Regions from separate parts of the Planococcus dechangensis genome, predicted to be linked through region 2. Evidence: riboswitches for the same ligand, from Rfam matches in the RefSeq annotation. Region 2 holds a riboswitch; the other holds the start of a gene.

Region 1 (10,645 bases), on a different contig from region 2:
TTTCGACAAGCCGCTCGTCTCCGTCCACGTAAAGCAAAGTTGCAAGCGATGGGTTACCGTCGCGTCCTGCTCTTCCAATTTCTTGTACATAGCCTTCTATGGAAGACGGCAGCTGATAATGTATAACTTGACGAATATCCGGTATGTGGACGCCCATGCCAAATGCATTGGTGGCACAAACCCATTCCAATTCTTTGTTTTGGAATTGCTGCTGCACAAAAATGCGGTCTTGTTGTTCCATTCCGCCATGATAAAAAGCGGCTTGTATGTTCTGCTCCAACAGACGGCCCGCTAGTTCCTGCGCTTTTTTTCGCGTACCTGCATAGATGATTCCTGGTCCGCCGTAGTTTTTTACCATTGTAAGCAATTGCTCTAGCTTTTCTTTTTCATCGCTGAATTTCCGAATGTTGTAGCTGATATTTGGCCTGTCCATCGGATGGACGTATATGAACGGATCATTTAGTTTCAAATAGCGCTGAATCTCATCGGTCACTTTATCGGTAGCTGTCGCGGTCAATGCCAAGGTCTGGGGATTGCCCAGTGCAGGCAATACTTCTGAAATCCGCAAATAATCGGGACGGAAATCAAAGCCCCATTGGGATATGCAATGGGCTTCATCGGCAACGAGCAATGAGATGCCGATTCCTTTCAATTTACCAAGCACATAGGGTTGGACAAGCATTTCCGGCGCGATGAAAATAAAACGGTATTGATCAAGCATTTTCCAAACGCGCTCCCGTTCATCCGGCTGCATAAATGAATTGATTGCTATAACTGATTTTTCTCCCATTTTTTTCAATTGTGCGACTTGGTCCTGCATAAGCGATAATAGCGGCGAAACAATGACAACTGCACCTGGGAGCACTTTCCCCGGCAACTGATAGCACATGGATTTGCCCATGCCAGTTGGCAGTAAGGCCAATACGTCGCGACCGGAAAGCACTTGCTCAATCACTTCTTTTTGGCCTGGCCGGAATTCTGCAAACCCGTATGATTCGTATAACAGCTGATCTAATTTCATTTTCCCGCCCCCCGCATCGCCAGCGCCAAACGAATTTGGAAATAGCTCGCTTCCGGCAAGTGCTCTTTAATATCGCGTAAGCGCATCGTCTTCAACTCTGCGCTAATTTCGTTGATTTTTTTATAAACAGCCCTATCCATAAAGGGCGTATAAAGAAAAGCACGATCGTTCATCGCCAATTCCACAAAATGATCTTCAATGGTACTCGTTTTCAACTGTCGCAGTTCCGCTATTTGCTCAAGCGAAAAGCCGCGGTCAAATAAACTTTGAGTTCGTTTTGCCGATTCCGTTAAAGCGGACTGCTGAACGATGTCCTCGAGCATTGCCAATAATAACGCAGGCCGTATTTCTTCTATAACATCCAGCCAGGCATGCATCACTTCGACAGCCGCTATTTTTGCATCAATCGGCAAAATTTGTCGCCTCATGGCTATTTGATCCCATGTAAGGCCGCCGATATTGAAGCCCGATAGCCGCTCTATGATGATGTCCTTTTGCCAAGATTCTGCCTCAACGACTTGCAGTGAATTCTCGAGCTGCTCTTTGAATGCATGCTGGACATCTGTGTCGCGGAAGCGGATGCGCTGTAAATAACTTCTCACCCACGTTTGAACGGTTTCATCGGCAACGACCGGATCAAAGCGTGTTTGATTTTGCATAAAACAAGACATCGTTTGAACAACCAGCGACAAGCGGGCAAAAAAACGACTTTCATTCCCTCTATACTTCCAACCGTTAAGAGCCGTCTCCGGCAAAGGCAATTCCACTGCTCGGGACGTAAGACGCACTTGCTCATCGCCTACCTCAAGCAAACCGGCTGACTGGAGCCTTGATACTGAAGCTAGATAATCGGACTTATCCAATTTCGGCAGCACTCCAAAAAACGGATGCAAATTAAAATAGCCGATATCTTGAATGGTTTGTCCTGACTTTTTTCCTTTAATTAAATGATAAGGGGAAGAAATGGTCCGCTGACCGTCTACCGCTTTCATTATGGCTAAAACGACTTCATCAAATCGCAATGATATAACCTCCCGGCGGTTTTGGGTTGAAAAACACAAGGAACATCTATAGAATAAAAACGATAGTATAACTGAACTTGTTCGGAGATAAAGGAGAGGAACTGGAATGGCTAAATATACCATTGTTGATAAGGATACGTGCATCGCTTGTGGCGCATGTGGAGCAGCAGCACCAGACATTTATGATTATGATGATGAGGGCATCGCTTTCGTTATTCTTGATGATAACATGGGGACTGAACAAGTACCAGATGAGCTGCTAGAGGATATGGAAGACGCATTTGAAGGGTGTCCAACCGATTCCATTAAAGTTGCAGACGAGTCTTTTGATGGCAATCCATTAAAATACGAAGATTGAATATAAAAAGCGGCTGGAAGATTACTCTTCCGGCCGCTTCTTTTTTATGATAAATAATAGGAACGCTGCTTTTCGATCCATGTATGCATACTGCCGAAGATCAGCAGGACGACCGTTGTGAGCGCCAAGCCTTTGATCAAGTTGAACGGCAAAATACCGAGCACAATCGTCGTGTACAGCACATTTCCCGTCTGGGCAGGCATATTAAGGAAGTACGTATACATTGGCAAGAATACGAAATAGTTGAGCACGCTCATTCCGATAGCCATCGAAAGTGTGCCGATCACCAAGCCGAATGCAATGCCTTTTTTAGTCGAAACCTTCCGGTAAACTGCATAAACCGGCAAAATGAACAATAGGCTTGTAGCGAAGTTCGCCATATGGCCTACAGGTACACCTGTAGGGCTTCCGGAAAAAATCCAATCCAGTACGTTTTTAAAGAATGCGACAAGCACTCCGGCGACTGGCCCCATCGTAATGGCTGCGATAAGTGCAGGGACGTCACTGAAATCCACTTTCAAAAATGCGGGCAAAGCCGGCAGCGGAAAATTGAATAGCATCAATACGAAAGAGATGCTGCTCAGCATACCGACGACAATCATCGATTGCAATTTCTTGTTCTTCATAATCCTCTCTCCTTGTCGTGATTCACCAGAAGAAAGGTTCGGACGCATATTGCCGCAAAAAATCCCTTAAGCAAAGCACTTAAGGGAGAATAGGCACACCAAATAAACGGTCCGCTTAAATATAAACGGCATACGTCCGTACCTTCACCTTCTCCCATCCAGACTATACTGTCGGCTTTGGAATTTCACCAAATCCTGCGTTTTACGGCTCGCGGGCTGATGGACCATTGTCCAATTACCGCCGGTAGGGAATTGCACCCTGCCCCGAAGATGAATCGATATTTTTTTATACAAGTTAATCTTATAAAAAAATGACAACAATGTAAACCTTCCTGCTTACATTGCTGCCATTTTATTTTTGTGGCCAATCCATACGGTTTGCAGAGACCGGCAATTCAATCGGTCCTGCGAAATCAAATCCACCCCATTGGTCTTGGACGATGTTTTCGAACTGAAGTGAAACGCCGTAAGATGCTGCGGTCAAAGCCATGCTCTCGATCATTGTCATCGCCTCTTGCTCATCGAGCGACAACAAATCGAGCGGCTCATCGAATTCGATCGCGACAGCGTCGTCTTGCTGTTCTGCTGCATAATTGATGTGTACAGGTATCGGGCTTGAATAATCATCATTCGGCGAGATTTTCAAGGACATCAGCGCTTCTTGAGGTTGTGCTTCCGACATTCCGTAGGCAGGCGCTAAATAAGCCTCTTTTGCAGAACTGAGCACATAGAAGCTTTGCCCTTGTTCATCCGGAACTACAGGACCCGCAACACCGAGGTGTGAAAACTCTGCCGCTTCGCCTTGGTCGTTCAGAATGCGGATCTCCTGTTGATCCATAAAGGTTTCTTCAAGACTCGATAAATACAATAGCGTAGAAGCGGACCCTTCATCATATGGGTGATCATTTGGCAGATAATGATTGAGCCGCTCATTGCCCTGCTCGAAATAGCCTGCAAATGGATGATAGTCATCAAAGCCCAATCCTACTTCGTCGACTTGCTCTGCAAACTGTTCATACAATTCGACAGAACTTTCAGCTCCATTCGCTTGTTCATTTGAAATCATGAAGCTTACCGGCACGACGTACGCAAGATGCGTGAGGCCTATGCGGAACAATTGATGATCACTCAAGTCGCTTTCATACACCGCCGTACGCAGTGCTTCGTTTTCAAAAGATGTAGCTGCCGATTCCCCTTCAGGCTCAGCCGTTTCATCTGGTTGGGTTTGTTGTTCAACAGCTTCTTCCTGATCTGCCTGGTCTATAGTCATCATAGACTGCTCATCTTTACCGGATGGATCCGCGACAGATGAGTCGGTTCCATTTTGCTGCAATAAGGAGACGACCAAAACGCTGATGCTGAAAAATGCCACGATGGCTACTAGCAGAGGCAGCCAACGTTTCGGCTGCTTTGTTGTAGGCTTATCTTGAATTAATTGTTTATACACTTCGGCTTTTGGCCGTTGATCTTTGATTTCGGGGAAATCCCGCAACAAATTTTCGATTTCTTCATCGTTCCATTTGTCATTCGGCATATTCTCCTCCCCCTTCTGCGACGCTTAATTTTTGACGGAGGGACCGGATTGCACGGTGCTGGGTCGTTTTGACTTTCCCTTCCGACCACCCCAGGACTTCGGCTGTTTCAGCGATGGAAAGGTCTTGGAAATAACGCATGATGATGACCAGCTTTTGGTCACCTGTACACAAATCAAGCATTTGATATAGACGGATTTTGTCCTCATTAAGCATGGAAACTTCTTCCGGAATGCGTTCGGAAGATACCAATTGCTGGGTTTCCCAATCAAAGAAATCCATTGAATGCTTTTTCCGCACTGCCATTTTCCGGAAATGGTCGATGGCCACATTTTTCGCAATCGAGAAAAGCCATGTCTTCTCTGAACTTTTCCCTTGGAAACGATCGTATGCGCGGAATACCCGCACATAAACTTCATGCATCAAATCCTCTGCCAAATGCCTATCCTTGACCAAATAAACGAGAAATTGAAAAACGTCTTGATGATACTCGTCGTATAGCCGGTGAAACACGGAGTCATTCACGTAACTCCCCCCGTTCCTTGGATTAGTCGTCGACTTGCCAAAAAAGTTACATCTTCATAATCGGCAGTGTGAAGATAAAGGAAGTGCCTTTGCCGAGTGTGCTTTCAACGTGTATGTCTCCAGCGTGCGCTTTAATGATATTGCTGGCAATCGCCAAGCCAAGTCCAGTACCGCCTTTGCCAAGTGTTCGCGCTTTGTCCGCTTTATAGAAACGCTCGAAGACGAATGCCAAGTCTTCTTGAGAGATGCCTGCTCCAGTATCGTTGACCGATACTTTTGCGTAGTCTCCAGTTTGTTCGACATGCACATACACTTGCCCTCCTTGCGGCGTATGGCGAAGTGCATTATCGATCAAATTGGTCATCACTTGTTCGATGCGGTCTTCATCCAAATCGGCAGCTGTCCAATCGTCAAGATTTGTCGTAAAGCTCAAGGCAATGCCGTTTTCTTTGGCAGCTTGCGCGAATTTATTGGTCATGCGTTCGATAACGGTATTGAATTGAACAAGCTGTTTGTAAAGTCTCATATGGCCGGATTCCATGCGCGCCAAATTCAATAAATCCGTCACCAAGCGCCCCATGCGCTGAGATTCCTCATAGATGATCTTGGTCATTTCATCGCGTTCTTCATCACTCGCCCCGACGTCATCGAGTAGCGCTTCACTATAGCCTTGAAGCATCGCAATCGGCGTACGTAGTTCGTGGGAAACGTTCGCAATGAAATCTTCCCGCAATTTTTCCAGACGGTGCTGTTCGGTCATATTGTGAAGCACCGCTACTGCTCCGCGCACGCTCTGGCCACTGTACAATGGACTAAAATTAATGGCATAATAGGCTCCTTCAATTTCCAGTTCTTCTTCTATTTCCTCTTGAAACGTCAACACATGATCCAACATATGCAGCATTTCCGGCGGCAAAGTATTTACATCCGCATTGCCGCCTTTTTGAAGCCATTGGTACATTAATTTGTCAGCAGGCGGATTGCTCAGCAAGACCGTTTTGTCTTGGTTAAATGTAATGACCGCATCTGCCATCGACGTCAAGATACTCGATAATTGTTCTTTTTCCTGATTGATGACTTCCACGTGATCTTTCAATTGCCGGCCCATCTGGTTGAAGGCAATCGCCAATTGGCCGATTTCATCCCCTGATGAAACTTTCACTTTTGTATCAAAATTGCCTTTGGCAAGTTCAAAGGCCCCTTCACGCATATTGCGGAGTGGAGAGGTGATGCGTGTCGATAGGAAAAAGGCGAAAATCGTCGTCAATAGCAAAGCGAGAAATGCGGAAAGAAAGACGATATTGGTCGTCCGCTCCGCTGTCCGGTCCATTACTTCCAAAGATTGATAGATGAATACTGTACCGTGCAGTTCGTCATTCGTTTGCAATGGCGACGCCATGACGATATACGATTCCATGCGGTCTGATTCGGTCAGAGACGGCAACAGCATTTCTTTGGTCACAGGCTGATCGCTTTCGAAGACGCTTTGGAATTCGGGCTCGCTGATGATCTTTTCCCTTATTTCTTCACCATTCAATCCGTCATGCAGAAAGTAAGAAATAGAGCCAGGCTCTTCCGCGATGACGGCATTGGTTTCGTCCCCCAATACTTCGCCGACAATTGAAAGTGTGCTTTCTCCCTCATGGTCATTAAAAATCCGTGCAATCATATTCGCTTCGTTATGCAGCGTTTCTTCGACGGTTTCACTATGGAAATTGCCGAGGAACTCCAACAGTAGAACAGTTACAATAAACAGGACAAAGGAAACGAGAAGCAAAATGGTTACCCACAGCTTCCCGACGATGCTATTCCATATTCTATTCATTGCCGACCTCGAATTTGTATCCGACGCCCCATACGGTGACGATCATCTTGGCGGCGGATTCGGAGACACGGTTCAACTTTTCGCGCAAACGCTTCACGTGCGTATCGACAGTGCGCAGGTCTCCAAAAAAGTCGTAATGCCATACTTCTTTCAGCAAATGCTCCCGGTCGAACACTTTGTCCGGCGATTTTGCCAGAAAATATAAAAGTTCGTATTCTTTTGGCGTCAAATTCACTTCGACGCCGTCTGCCGTTACGCGATGCGCATCGTGGTCGATCGTCAAATGAGGAAAGACAACCAAATCTTTCGAAACGCTCGAGTTTGTCGTCGGTGAATACGCCGATGATCGGCGCAAGATCGCTTTGACTCTCAACACCACTTCGCGCGGGCTGAACGGTTTGACGATATAATCATCCGCACCGGATTCAAAGCCTTCCACACGGTTGGCTTCTTCCCCTTTTGCAGTCAGCATGATGATTGGCGTCATTTTTGTTTCTCGTAGTTCTGTCGCGACTTCTATGCCATTTTTCTCAGGCATCATCAAATCGAGCAAGATGCAATGGTAATCGGTTTCTAAAGCTTTCTCCATTGCTTCGACACCATTTTCTGCTTCTTCTACCATATATCCTTCACGCTCTAAATACATTTTCAATAAGCGGCGGATTCTTTCTTCGTCGTCCACTACGAGAATTGTAATTTCTTCAGACATCCTAATCCCTCCAACTTTCATCTCTATAAGTTTCATTGTACCGATAAGGGTTCCAAAAATAAACGAAAAGCCTTTTCCAATGAAGGAAAAGGCTTTTTTCGTCAAGCGTACGAGTGAAGTCCTGCAATAATCAAGTTAACCGCCACCAGATTGAACATGATGATGGCGAATCCGATTACCGCAAGCCAAGCAGATTTTTCGCCTGCCCACCCTCTGCCGAGCCGCAAGTGCAAATAAGCGGCATAGAACAAAAATGTAACCAGTGCCCATACTTCTTTCGGGTCCCAGCCCCAGAAGCGCGACCACGCGATTTGCGCCCAAATCATGGCGAAGATCAACGCACCGAGCGAGAAGATCGGAAAGCCGATGATGATTGACCGGTAATTGATTTCATCCATCAACTGCAAATTGACATTTTTCGTAAATGGCTGCAGCATCGCGGAAATCCGTTTGCGGAAAATCAATCGAATCAATAAATACATTACTGAGCCGACCAGTACAGACCAGAAAACGGTCGTCAGTTTACCGGCGTGAATAATCGGAGGCATTTCCACTAGCGGTGTAAATGCTCCATCAGAAAGTGCCTCATAATCGTTCATGCCGAAAATCGCCGGCATGTTATAAGTGATTTGCGAAGCCTGTTCATCTTTGTTGACATAAGCGAAATCCGCTTCATAATTTGTCAAAGTGAAAAATGTGCTGGTCACGACAAAGCCGAGCACTAGGACGAGCGAGTACATGATAGCTTCAAGCCAAAAGCGCTGTTTCGACTTTTTCTTTTGATCGACAACTTTAAGCAAGTAAATCAAGCCCGCAGCTGCACTGATCGCCAGAATCCCTTCTGCGATGACGACGGTAATGACGTGAATCGCCAGCCAGTTGGTTTGAAGCGCCGGAATTAATGGACTCACTTCGCTCGGGAACATGCTTGCATAAGCAATGATCAATAGCGCAATCGGCAAAACGATCATGCCGAGTACCGCTGTTTTATATAGCGTATACAAAATGATGAACCCGCCGACAAGCGTCATGCCGAAAGCTGTGGTGAATTCAAACATATTACTGACAGGGGCATGCCCTGTCACGATCCAGCGTGTAATGAAATAACCCAATTGCGAAAGGAAGCCGATGACTGTAATAGTGATGGCCACTTTGCCCCAACGCTGCTCTGATTTGAAGGAGCCTTCTTTATTGCCTTTGACCGCTCCTCCGAAAACAAAAGTTGCTAGCAAATAAGCGATAAACGCTACGTATAATAAATTGGAGCTAATATCGGCTAACGTCATGTCGTTTGTTCACCTTCCCTTTTCTCCTGTGCTTCCAAATCTTCCTGCTGATCGCGATAAGCTGGAAGAGAAGCGTGCTCATTTACTTGATCCAAATCTTTCTTCAAGCCGAACCAGTTCTTGTTCGTATGTCCTGCAAGCAGGATGCTGCCATCCGGCTGCTGCTGAATCCAGAAGCGACGGTGGTTGAAATACATTCCTTGTGCGACGCCGATCATAAAGATCAATCCGCCAAGCCCCAGGATCGGCAATGTCCGGTCTTTGCGAACCGTCAGGCCGGATGCATCCCGTGTCTCTACATTCTGGAATGCCAGTTTATACTCATTTTCGCCCAAAGGCTCAATGGTATTCTGGATGGTGATGAAACTGGTTTCACCATCAGGCGTTTCCGGTGTTGTCATTCTGACAAGAAAACCTGGATTCTTTGGCAACGGTGTCGCAGTTTGCGGCTCTCCATTTTCAAAACCTGAGAAATCCGGATAGTAGCCGAGAAGTTCGACGACCGAGCCATCTGCCATCTCATAAGTCGTTTCCGGATTGACCAAGTCAAAAGTCAATTCCCCGCTGCTTTCTCCAGTTTCCTTGTTTTCCAGCGCGAAGCTCATTGTGCTGAACTCATCTTGGCGGAAATCCATTTGATACAATGCATAGCCATCAAATTTGAATGGCTGATTGACGCGGATCGGGTATTCTTCGACCACATCCATCTCGCTCGTATCACCTGGCAGTGCTCCTTCTGGTACTTTGTAAAGCACCACATCCGTCTGATAGTTTTTCGCAACAGTACCTACCCGTTCGATGGCTTCGCCGAATTTCTCCTGCTCGCCTTCACCAGTATAAGTTTCCAGCGTAAAACCTTTGCTCTCGAGAACATAGCCCGGTGCATCCGGGATGGCACGCGTTTCGCCTTCACGGATCCACAAAGTTTCATCCACATAAAAGCCGGGAATCATACGCAGCATGACGCCGAACAAGAAGATGATCAATCCAATGTGGTTTACATAAGGACCCCATCTAGAAAAACGGCCTTTTTCAGCTAGCAGGCCGTTTTTATCGGTCGTCACTTTGTATTTCAGTTCGCTCAATTTTTCTGCCGCTTTTTTCATCGTATCTTCTTGCCCCGGCCCATGGCCGTAAATGCGCTGTTTGCGCATGAAGCTTGGATGGCGCAAGACACGCTGGTTTTTCAAAGATTTGTAGAGCGGCACAAAACGGTCGAGGCTTGCAATGATTAGCGAAATCGCGAGCATTCCGACCAATGCAATAAACCAAAACGAATTGTACATATCATGGAAACCTAACGCATGGTATACCGTCCCAACCGTTCCGTAAATGTCCGTATAATAGGCCTCGATAGCGGCTTCGGTATTTGCTGGAACATACTGCTGTTGCGGCAAGATCGTTCCAAGTGCTGCGGCAATTAACAAGATGACGATAATACTGACACCGACTTTTACGCTAGAAAAAAAGTTCCATATCTTGTCGATGATCGATTTATTGTACGTCTGCGATCTTCTTGCCGTACCTTCATAACGCATGTCTGCTAAATTATTATTTTCTTCCTGTTCACTAAGCGGCCGCCCGCACGATTCGCAAAGATTCGTGCCTGGTGGATTTTCATGGCCGCATTTACAAAGCAATTTGTCCATCCGAAAAATCTCCTTATTCAGGTTTGATTTCTTCCATATAACCTGCGATGTCCTCTTCTGTCATTTCACCGGTGACGATGCGCTCGATTTTG
Region 2 (10,645 bases):
ATAAAGTCGAGTATGGAGAAGCCATCATGCGTCTGAAGAGAAAACCGGATAACGACAATATGCAAAACATGCTGCATGGGGGTGCCATCATGTCGGGGCTGGACATTGCCATGGGACTGGCTTCACGTTCGTTAGGAAGTGATGCGGTATCGACCATCCAAATGGAAGTTCGTTTTGTTAAGAGCCTGGCAGAAGGAAACGCCACCTTCCACGCGCAAGTGCTGCATCAGACGAATAGCACTGTCATCCTGACTGGGCGTGTGCTTAGCGACGAAAACGAACTGCTGGCATACAGCACCGGCACGTTCAAATTATGAGTAAAAGATGCTTTTTTCTGCAAATTGCGGGAAGAGGCATTTTTGTTTGGATGTATATGGAATTCGAATTCTTGACCCGGGGATATAGGATTGATATAATTACTTTTAATTAAAGATATTTTAATTCGAAGTAAAGGGGTGAACGATATGATATTCCAAAATCAAAATTTAAAAGCTGTCACTGTATTGATCCGGGCAGCCGATGCGGTGCACGACGCCATCAAGCGCGACGTTGCTGGCTACGGTTTGAATGCCACCGAATTTTCGGTGCTCGAGTTGCTGTATCATCAAGGGCGCCAGCCAATCCAAGCTATCGGTAAGAAAGTACTCATTGCAAGCAGCAGCATCACCTATGTGGTCGATAAACTTGAACATAAAGGCTATGTCGAGCGCGAAGCGTGCAAAGAAGACCGCCGTGTTACATATGCGCTTTTAACAAAAGAAGGTCATAGCTTGATGGACCGGATTTTTCCCGAGCATGAGCTGCAAATGAATAAAGTGTTTGCCAGTCTTGCTGAAGATGAAGTGGCAGAATTGATCCAGAAACTGAAAAAAGTAGGCTACGAAGCACAAGAAAGCGACGGTGCGGAAAGCAGGAAAAATGAAGAAAAGGAGCGTTATGCATGAATGAGTTGAAAGGAATCCACCATGTAACGGCGATCACTAGCAGCGCCGAAAAGAATTATGAATTTTTCACGTATGTTTTGGGTATGCGTTTGGTGAAAAAGACGGTGAACCAGGATGATATCCAAACCTATCACCTGTTTTTCGCCGATGATAAAGGAACAGCCGGAACGGATATGACGTTTTTCGATTTTCCAGGAATTCCAAAAGGAACTCACGGCACGAATGAAATCTATAAAACAGCTTTTCGAGTGCCATCAGACGAAGCGCTCAGCTACTGGGAAAAGCGTTTCGATAAATACGAAGTCCAGCATAATGCCATTCGCGAGCAGTTCGGGGTCAAGACATTGTCGTTCTCGGATTTTGACGAACAGCAGTACATGCTTGTTTCGGATGAAAACAATAAAGGAGTCGCAGCAGGGACGCCGTGGCAAGATGGACCGGTTCCGCTCGAGTTCGCCATTACAGGTCTTGGGCCGATCCATATCCGCATCGGCCAGTTCGATTATTTGAAACAGGTGCTAGAACAGGCGATGCATATGCGTGAAGTCGCGAGTGAGGGCGATACTCACCTATTCGAAATGGGTGAAGGCGGAAACGGCGCGCAAGTCATCGTGGAGCACAATACAGCTTTGCCATCTGGTGTACAAGGGTTCGGCACGGTTCACCACGCGGCATTCCGCGTCGCTGACCGAGAAGCTTTGAATGAATGGATCAGCCATATGGAACAAACCGGATTTTCAACTTCCGGATATGTCGACCGTTTCTTTTTCGAGTCCTTATATGCGCGCGTCGCTCCTGGATTGTTATTTGAATGGGCCACAGATGGGCCCGGATTTTTAGGGGATGAGCCGTATGAAACACTTGGCGAAAAATTATCCTTGCCGCCGTTTTTGGAGCCGAAGCGAGAGCAGATCGAAAGCATGGTGCGGCCGATCGATACAATGCGCAGCACGCGAACTATCGAAAAAGAATATTTATAAACAGTGTGCGCGGCTCCCAAGTGAGCCGCGTATTTTTATTGTCAATGCGGAAGATAGTAAGAAATTTCACATTATGGATCTATTTTGGGAACTATAGCCCATGTTCTGCGTATGTATATATAGCTAATCGATTGGGGAGAAGTGCAATGCCGAAATGCCAAAACTGCGGAAAAAAGTGGACATGGGGACAAACTGCCTGCCGTTTGATTACACTCGGAGATAGTTTGCGATGCCCCCATTGCCGGAAAGAGCAATTTTTGACTGCTGCAGCCCGCAAAAAAACCGGGACATCCGTCTTTGCGGCGCCGCTTATCATGTTTATTTCAGTCGCCTTCGGCATTGATCCATTTGCATCTCTTGCATTGTTTGCAATATCTTTTTTGTTCATTCTTGGCATATCCCCTTTCTTTATCGAGCTGACAGATGAACGTGGCCCGATGTGGTAAACCGCAAACAATGGATCTAAGAAAACTGATTATGAGATTCTTTTCTGGACAGCCCCCTAGACCTTGCGCTAAACTTACAGGTAATCATTCATAGCGTTCTTCGGGGTCGGGTGAAATTCCCAATCGACGGTAACGGAGCAATCCGAAGCCCGTGAGCCTTTCGGGGCAGGATTTGGTGCAAGTCCAAAGCCGACAGTTAAAGTCTGGATGGGAGAAGAACCGTCAAGCAGCCTAATAGCATTCGCTAAGGCTTATTTGATATGCACTTTCAAGGCCCCTTTCTAAAATGGAAGGGGCCTTTTTTGCATATTATGGATGATCAATTGAATAGTATTCCTTCGGGGTCGGGTGAAATTCCCAATCGACGGTAACGGAGCAATCCGAAGCCCGTGAGCCTTTCGGGGCAGGATTTGGTGCAAGTCCAAAGCCGACAGTTAAAGTCTGGATGGGAGAAGGAAGAACACGGGAATTATAGTATCAACTATAGTTTTATTTCCAATTGTCTTCTAACCCATTGATCCATCAATGGGTTTTTATTTTTGTGAAAGGTGTGGTTGGGTGGACGAACAGCAGTATATGAAACAAGCATTAGGGTTAGCGCGAACAGCAGCTGGGCAAACATCCCCCAATCCGCTTGTTGGTTCAGTGATTGTTAAAGATGGCCGCATCGTTGGCATGGGTGCCCATTTGAAAGCCGGCGAAGCCCATGCAGAAGTCCATGCGCTCCGTATGGCGGGCAGTGCGGCGCAAGGCGCCGATGTATACGTGACATTAGAACCGTGCAGCCATCATGGGCGCACTGGCCCTTGCGCGGACGCAATCATCCGTGCAGGAGTTCGCCGCGTCGTCATTGCGGTGCTCGATCCGAATCCGCTCGTATCGGGCAACGGCGTCAGAAAGCTGGAATCTGCCGGGATTACTGTTGAAATCGGCGTCTGCGAAGCTGAAGCGCTCGAACTGAATCGGATGTTTTTTACCTTTATCCAAAAAAATCGACCTTTTGTCACATTGAAACATGCCATTACATTGGACGGAAAAATTGCGACTCATGGCGGCCGTTCCGAAAAGATTACAGGCGACGCCGTTCGTCAAGATGTCCACGAACTGCGCTTTTTGCACGACGCCATTTTAGTTGGCGCTCAAACTGTAGCGCTCGACAACCCACGCTTAACCAATCGGTTCGGCGACTCCAAAAAGCAACCGATTCGCGTGGTGCTGGATCACGATTTGCGGATTCCGCAAGAAAGCCACATCATCCAAGTGCCTGATGCCCCTACTTGGATCATCACCGGCTCGAATCCTGATATCCCAAATCGTGCAGCGCAATTCCCCGAGCATGTGAGGGTTTTGCAAGTGGAAGGCCCGCGCGTTGAAATCGTGTCGGCTTTGGAATTGCTTGCGCAACACCAGGTTTTGTCTGTCTTGGTGGAAGGCGGACAAAAAATCAATACGGCATTTTTAAAAAGCGGGCAAGTGGACGAAATTGCTACTTATATTGCCCCCATCATTCTCGGCGACGCCGGAACCGTTTCAGTATTTGGCAATCTGCAGACCAGTGCTGCAGAAAACGGCATCCGGCTGGAAACAAAGAGTGTGGACCGGATCGGACATGATTTGAAAATCACTTCCACTTTGAAGGAGTGACACAGATGTTTACAGGGATTATCGAAGAAAAAGGACAACTCGCAGGCACAAAGCGCAGCACATCCAGTATGGCAATGACCATCCGTGCAAAAGTGGTGCTAGAAGATACAAAAATTGGTGATAGCATTTCCGTTGAAGGGGTGTGCTTGACGGTGACATCTTTAGCAAGCGACCGCTTTACGGTGGATGTCATGCCTGAAACTTATCATGGAACTACACTTTCTTCTTTAGGCACTTCGAGTCCGGTCAATTTAGAACGTGCGATGGCAGCAAATGGGCGATTCGGCGGCCATCTCGTGGCGGGCCATGTCGATGGTGTCGGAAAGATTCTGCGGAAAAGGCCTCAAGAGAATGCGCTGTATATCGACATTGCAGCGCCGGCCGAACTCATTGCGCAGTCTATCGTCAAAGGTTCGGTGGCAGTCGATGGCATTAGCTTGACCATTTTTGAACTGAGTGAAAACCATTTGACGGTATCGCTCATTCCTCACACGGCTGGAGAAACGACCTTAGGCGGAAAAAAGGTTGGCGATTCGGTCAATCTGGAAACCGATATGTTCGGAAAATACGTGCAGCGCTTTATGGAACACGCGCCAAAACAACCGATGAATGCCGATTATCTGCGGCGTCACGGATTTTAAAGGAGCAAACAACCGATGGTACACTCAATCGAAGAAGCAGTAAAAGACTTGCAGTCAGGAAAAATCATTATTTTGGTTGATGATGAATCGCGGGAAAACGAAGGAGATTTCGTTTGTCTCGCGGAACATGCAACACCGGAAAACATCAATTTCATGGCGACTCACGGCAAGGGCCTCATTTGCACACCGGTCTCGCCAGATATTGCGTTGCGCTTGAAACTCGACCAAATGGTCAGCCATAATACCGACCATCACGAAACGGCTTTTACCGTCAGCATCGACCATAAAGATGCAAAGACCGGCATCAGTGCGTTCGAACGTTCCGATACGATTTTGCATATGCTTGATACAAAAGCCGTGCCGCAAGATTTCAAGCGCCCGGGCCATATCTTCCCGCTCGTCGCAAAAGCAGGAGGTGTCTTTCAGCGCCAAGGACATACGGAGGCGTCGGTCGATTTAGCCAGAATCAGCGGCAGCGATCCGGCGGCGGTCATCTGCGAAATCATGAATCCAGACGGTTCGATGTCGCGTATGCCCGATTTGGAAAAATTGGCGCTTGAGTTCGATCTGAAGCTCATCACGATCGAAGACTTGTATGCATATCGCGCGGAGAAAGATCCGCTCATCACACGGGAATCGAGTGTCCATATGCCGACTGATTTCGGCGAGTTCAGGATGGTCGGCTATTCCAATCGACTGGACAAGGAAGAGCACGTCGCTATCGTCAAAGGCAATCCGGAGTTGGAGCAAGCGCCGATTGTCCGCATTCATTCGGAATGTTTGACAGGCGACATTTTCCATTCCCGCCGCTGCGATTGCGGAGCGCAGCTGAGTAAATCACTCGAGCTGATCGAACAAGCAGGTGCAGGCATTGTCTTGTATATGCGTCAGGAAGGACGCGGCATCGGCTTATTGAACAAGCTGAAAGCGTACGAACTTCAGGAGCAAGGATTCGATACGGTCGAAGCGAACGAACAGCTCGGCTTTCCGGCAGAAATGCGTGATTATACGTTATGCGCGCTTATGCTGAAAGACTTAGGCGTCATGCGCGTCAGGCTGCTGACGAACAACCCGGCAAAAACCGACGCATTGGTCGAATACGGCATTGAAATAGAAGAGCGGCTTGCGTTGGTCATTCCGCCGACAGAAGACAACACGCAATACATGGCAACAAAAAAACATCGGATGCAACATATCATTGACTAGGGAGTGTTCATAAATGGAAACAGTATACGAAGCAAACTTAATCGGTTCGGATTTAAAAATAGCGATCGTCACGGGGCGGTTCAACGATTTCATCACATCCCGCTTGTTGGACGGAGCGGTCGATGGCTTAGTCCGCCATGGCGTCAGCAAAGAAAATATCGACACGGCGTGGGTGCCTGGAGCATTTGAATTGCCGCTCGTGGCGAAAAAGATGGCAGAAACGAAAAAATACGATGCGGTCATCGCGCTCGGTACCGTCATCCGCGGGGCGACAACTCATTATGACTACGTCTGCAGCGAAGCGGCTAAAGGCATTGCACAAGCGGGCATGTCTACAGGAGTTCCGGTCATATTCGGAGTGTTGACAACGGAAACGATTGAACAGGCCATTGAACGCGCAGGCACAAAAGCCGGAAACAAAGGCTATGAAGCGGCTGTTTCAGCAGTGGAAATGGGCAATCTAATGAAAGCATTCGACTGATCATTAAGTAGTTCCATGGGAAATCCTGCACAGGTTTCGTCACTGAGTTTCTAAGGAGGAAATAGTAGGATTTCTTCATTTAAATGGTTGTTCCACGAAACAATAAAAATAATAAAATATTAATGAGCGTGCATTCTTTTATGAATGTACGCTCATTTTTTGTCTGTTTTGCGCGTTAAGCCTATGTAAAAGTGAACTGTATCCAGAAAAAGTTTTGGCTTCAAGAGAAACTTTACTTGAAAGGTGTTATAAAAATACATTGACAATTAACAGAAGTTTTAGAATAATGAAAAAAGAAAAGCTACTATTATCCTAAAAATGGAAAGGAAGGAGGAGAGCTGTCGCAGGGCTGGAAATAGGCCAGCCGTATGATGTTTTGTTAACGTTTCCAAAAAAGGAGTGAGTCGATGATCTGGGTTCTTACATTGAGCCTTATTACCATCCTGTCTGTAGTCGCAGGGCTGAGAAAGCGGAAGGTCGTATATTTCTTTGTTCCTTTTGCTTCGATTTTTGCATTTATGCTCGTCAAAGTCATTATGGTGCCATTGCCTTTCCTGGATACGGTCCGTTTCATTTTCCAGTTGAGGGGGTGAACTTTGTACTAGGGTAACTCGAGTTCTAAACCGACAAAGGGGTGAGAAATTTGAGGAAAATCGATAAAAAGCAAGCGGATGCGTATTTTCGGACCCGGACGACATTGGTTGTCATTTACTTGCTAATCGGGTTTACGGCATCATTTGGCGTAGTTATGTTCGCGGAGCAATTGTCCGGATTCAGCGTTAATGGGATGCCATTCCATTATTTCATGGGAGCGCAAGGGGCGGTATTGACTTTCATTATTTTGCTTTTCGTGAATGCCATCGTCAATGACCGAATCGATAAAAAATTCGGCTTGGACCAGGATATAAACGATAAGAAATAGTGCAAGAGTTTGATCTGAGAATAGTTGACTATACAAATTGCGTAATTGACAAGGGGGAGAAGCAGTGGATTCACAATTTCTCGTATCACTTGTATTAATCTTAGCGACATTCGGATTGTATATCGGCATCGCTGTCTACAATATGGCCAGGCAAACATCTGATTTCTACGTAGCCGGGCGCAACGTTCCGGCAATATTCAACGGGATGGCGATCGGCGCCGACTGGATGAGTGCCGCGTCATTCATCGGTATGGCCGGGACGGTCATGCTGCTCGGGTATGACGGCTTAGCGTACATTATGGGCTGGACAGGCGGATACTTGCTTTTGACTTTCCTGTTAGCGCCTCAGCTCCGGAAATCCGGCCGCTATACGGTGCCTGAGTTTATCGGTGACCGTTACCGAAGCGACACAGCGCGATTGATTGCTGCAGTTGCCACTATCATCATCAGCTTTACATATTCCATCGGACAGCTTTCGGGTTCTGGCGTCGTCATCGGGCGACTGCTCGAAGTGCCTACAGCTGTCGGGACGATCATCGGTGTGGTATTGATTGCTTTTTATTCTGCACTCGGCGGGATGAAGGGGATTACCTGGACACAGGTAGCCCAATACCTCGTACTCATTACAGCGTATTTGATTCCTGTCATTTTCATGTCACTCCAACTGACGAGCAATCCGATTCCATGGCTGTCTTACGGACAGATTATCGGCGAGCTTCAGCTACTCGATCAACAACTCGGTGTTTCCGAGTATATTGTTCCGTTTACGGAAGCAACAAAATGGCAATTCCTTGCACTTATGTTTACGTTAATGGCCGGAACAGCCGGCTTGCCTCACGTAATTGTTCGTTTTTATACGGTTTCTACCATGAAAGCGGCTCGTTGGAGCGGTGCATGGGCACTTTTGTTCATCGGCTTGCTTTACTTGTCTGCTCCAGCTTATGCTGCATTTTCCCGTTTTATCTTGATGACGCAAGTGGCAGGATCTTCAATTGCAGACCTTCCCGCTTGGACGGCATCGTGGGTAAACACCGGCTCGCTATCGGTCGCTGATGCGAACGGCGATGGAATTCTCCAATGGGAAGAAATCGTCATCAGCAACGATATCGTCGTTATGGCGACTCCAGAAATCGCCAACCTTGGCGTTTTTGTCATCGGTTTGATGGCTGCCGGCGCGATGGCCGCGGCACTTTCCACGGCGGGCGGTCTGATGATCGCGATTTCCGCTGCCTTGTCACAGGATATTTACTACCGTTCAATCAACCCGCAAGCGACTGAGCGCAAGCGTCTGTTCGTTGGACGTGTATCGATCATCGTCGCTACCGTTGCCGCTGGTATTGTTGCCTTGAACCCGCCAGGCGCGATTACGCAAATCGTTGCATGGGCGTTCGCCCTTGCCTCAGGTACATTCTTCCCGGCGCTTATTCTCGGCGTGTGGTGGAGACGGGCTAACGGGCCGGGTGTTATTGCCGGGATGTTGGTCGGTTTGACTGTCACACTCGGCTATATCTTCGCCGCTAAATTTGGAGGCTTCACGATCCTTGGCATTATCGACACAGGTGCTGGTGTCTTCGGGGCGACTGCCGCGATCATTACCATCATTGTCGTGTCATTAGCGACGAAACCACCGACGAAAGAAGCACAAGAAGAAGTGCTGGACTTGCGCTATCCAGAAGGCATGACCTATAAAGATGGTGAAGTATGGCGCACCGATCCGGTTAAAACGAAGCGTCCGGAACATTAAGAAATCCGGAAAACAACGAGTTTCAAGGTTTCTCGATAAGATGAAAAGAGCGATAGCATTCGGCTATCGCTCTTTTTCTATGCATTTGCAATTGTGGTGCTATTCTTTACGGAACACCCAAGCGCGCTGGGCAACGAAGCCAAAGATGAAGAGTATGGTATCGACGATGACTTTCAAAATGACTTCGCCGCGGCCGAGCCACTCTGCGTATAGAAAATGAACTGAAGCGGCCGAGACGGCCATGATAAAGGCAGCCAAAATATAATAGCGCAGCAACGATTGTTTAGATCCTTGCTTAAACACTTTGTTGCGGTTGATGTAATAATTAAATAGCGATGACAAGATGCGTGCCACGACAGTGGCAATGATGATGAACATCTCGGGCGATTCATCGCGCAGCAGCTGCACGAACAGCCAGAACAATCCGATGTCGAGTAAGAACGAAGCCGCTCCCGAAAAACCATACAATAAAAATACTTTGTATATGTGGAATGAATCGCGGAGCGGATGGAAATGAGATGATTTATTATCATCCAAGTAGACCGTTTCGATGGTCACTTCCGACACCGGAATGTAATTTTTCTTCAGTGCGGCGAGCATATTCATTTCGTATTCAAAGCGTTCGCCGAGGACATCGAGCAGGCGCGGTAAGTACTTAACTGGAATTCCCCGAAGCCCAGTTTGGGTATCGGTCAATACCGCACCGGTCGACAGGCGGAACAGCAAACGTGTAAACCGGTTGCCGAAGCGGCTGCGAAAAGGGATATCGGCCTTGGAAAAATCCCGTGCCCCAAGCACAACGTGATTTGGTGAAGCTTCCAGTTCTTTGGTGATTTTCACCATATCCGTGACCAAATGCTGGCCGTCTGCATCAGCTGTCACGATAGCGTCAATCGGCAGTTTATGGTTCAGAATGTGATGGAAGACGGTTTTCAGCGCGCGTCCTTTTCCTTGATTGATGGCGTGGTGCAATAAGGTCACTTCCGGAAATTCGCTGATTTCGTCAAAAAAACCTTCAAATGCCGGTCCGCTGCCGTCGTTAACGACGATGACTCGGGAAAATCCGGCTTTAATTGCTTCTTCAATTGTAAGTTTGCAAGTCTCTTCCGGTTTATAAGCCGGAATGACCAAGGCGAATTGTTCCACAGGCAACCTCTTTCCATTTCTGGATTCAGAAATCGTTTTAATGCAAAAAAGACTCTATAAGCACATTACCCCAATTCCGGTCCTGTAGTCGCGCTGTTTTGGAATTCCAGGTCAATCGGTGCAAAGAACTGATGGGTTTCCGGGAAGACATGCGTTCAATCTGCTATGACATCTTCCGGCCGGTAGCCTTCCTGAAGTTGCCGGATGGATAAGCCGAAATCCATTTGGAAATGTGGATAATCTTTAAAGCGTACCCAATCGCCGCCCCATTCAAAGCCAAGCTCTTTTCCGATATCGGCGACTTCGAACCAATCAGGCCGGCCGCTACCGTTGCCGTCGCGTTCAATGTCCCAAATAACAGCGCCATCAGGCAAGCGCAATGCAAAATCGATCGCTAAGCCGTAATTGTGATACGATTCGCCGCCTTCTGCATAAGTGACGATGCTGCCGTCAGCGGAACGGCCTTGCTGGTGAAGCTGGTCCTGTTCATC

What was found. Region 2 has a riboswitch for FMN ahead of ribD (bifunctional diaminohydroxyphosphoribosylaminopyrimidine deaminase/5-amino-6-(5-phosphoribosylamino)uracil reductase RibD). Riboswitches for the same ligand answer to the same signal wherever they lie in the genome.
Region 1: another riboswitch for FMN. It lies ahead of ACFO5U_RS05840 (ECF transporter S component); the one in region 2 lies ahead of ribD (bifunctional diaminohydroxyphosphoribosylaminopyrimidine deaminase/5-amino-6-(5-phosphoribosylamino)uracil reductase RibD).

The regions. Positions count from the first base shown of each region.
Region 1 is NZ_JBHSGL010000005.1:518,105-528,749, forward strand. It holds gene ACFO5U_RS05825 (RecQ family ATP-dependent DNA helicase) at 1-1,021, opposite strand, end outside; gene ACFO5U_RS05830 (YpbB family protein) at 1,018-2,043, opposite strand; gene ACFO5U_RS05835 (ferredoxin) at 2,150-2,401, shown strand; gene ACFO5U_RS05840 (ECF transporter S component) at 2,446-3,027, opposite strand; FMN riboswitch at 3,170-3,303, opposite strand; gene ACFO5U_RS05845 (hypothetical protein) at 3,380-4,561, opposite strand; gene sigX (RNA polymerase sigma factor SigX) at 4,551-5,084, opposite strand; gene ACFO5U_RS05855 (ATP-binding protein) at 5,131-6,909, opposite strand; gene ACFO5U_RS05860 (response regulator transcription factor) at 6,902-7,618, opposite strand; gene ccsB (c-type cytochrome biogenesis protein CcsB) at 7,720-8,904, opposite strand; gene ACFO5U_RS05870 (cytochrome c biogenesis ResB family protein) at 8,901-10,553, opposite strand; gene resA (thiol-disulfide oxidoreductase ResA) at 10,567-10,645, opposite strand, start outside.
Region 2 is NZ_JBHSGL010000002.1:119,495-130,139, reverse strand. It holds gene ACFO5U_RS01160 (PaaI family thioesterase) at 1-317, shown strand, start outside; gene ACFO5U_RS01155 (MarR family winged helix-turn-helix transcriptional regulator) at 465-944, shown strand; gene ACFO5U_RS01150 (ring-cleaving dioxygenase) at 941-1,924, shown strand; gene ACFO5U_RS01145 (TIGR04104 family putative zinc finger protein) at 2,071-2,370, shown strand; FMN riboswitch at 2,463-2,593, shown strand; FMN riboswitch at 2,701-2,831, shown strand; gene ribD (bifunctional diaminohydroxyphosphoribosylaminopyrimidine deaminase/5-amino-6-(5-phosphoribosylamino)uracil reductase RibD) at 2,929-4,014, shown strand; gene ribE (riboflavin synthase) at 4,020-4,655, shown strand; gene ACFO5U_RS01130 (bifunctional 3,4-dihydroxy-2-butanone-4-phosphate synthase/GTP cyclohydrolase II) at 4,671-5,861, shown strand; gene ribH (6,7-dimethyl-8-ribityllumazine synthase) at 5,875-6,342, shown strand; gene ACFO5U_RS01120 (hypothetical protein) at 6,750-6,935, shown strand; gene ACFO5U_RS01115 (DUF4212 domain-containing protein) at 6,986-7,264, shown strand; gene ACFO5U_RS01110 (sodium:solute symporter family protein) at 7,329-9,008, shown strand; gene ACFO5U_RS01105 (GtrA family protein) at 9,108-10,154, opposite strand; gene ACFO5U_RS01100 (M15 family metallopeptidase) at 10,310-10,645, opposite strand, start outside.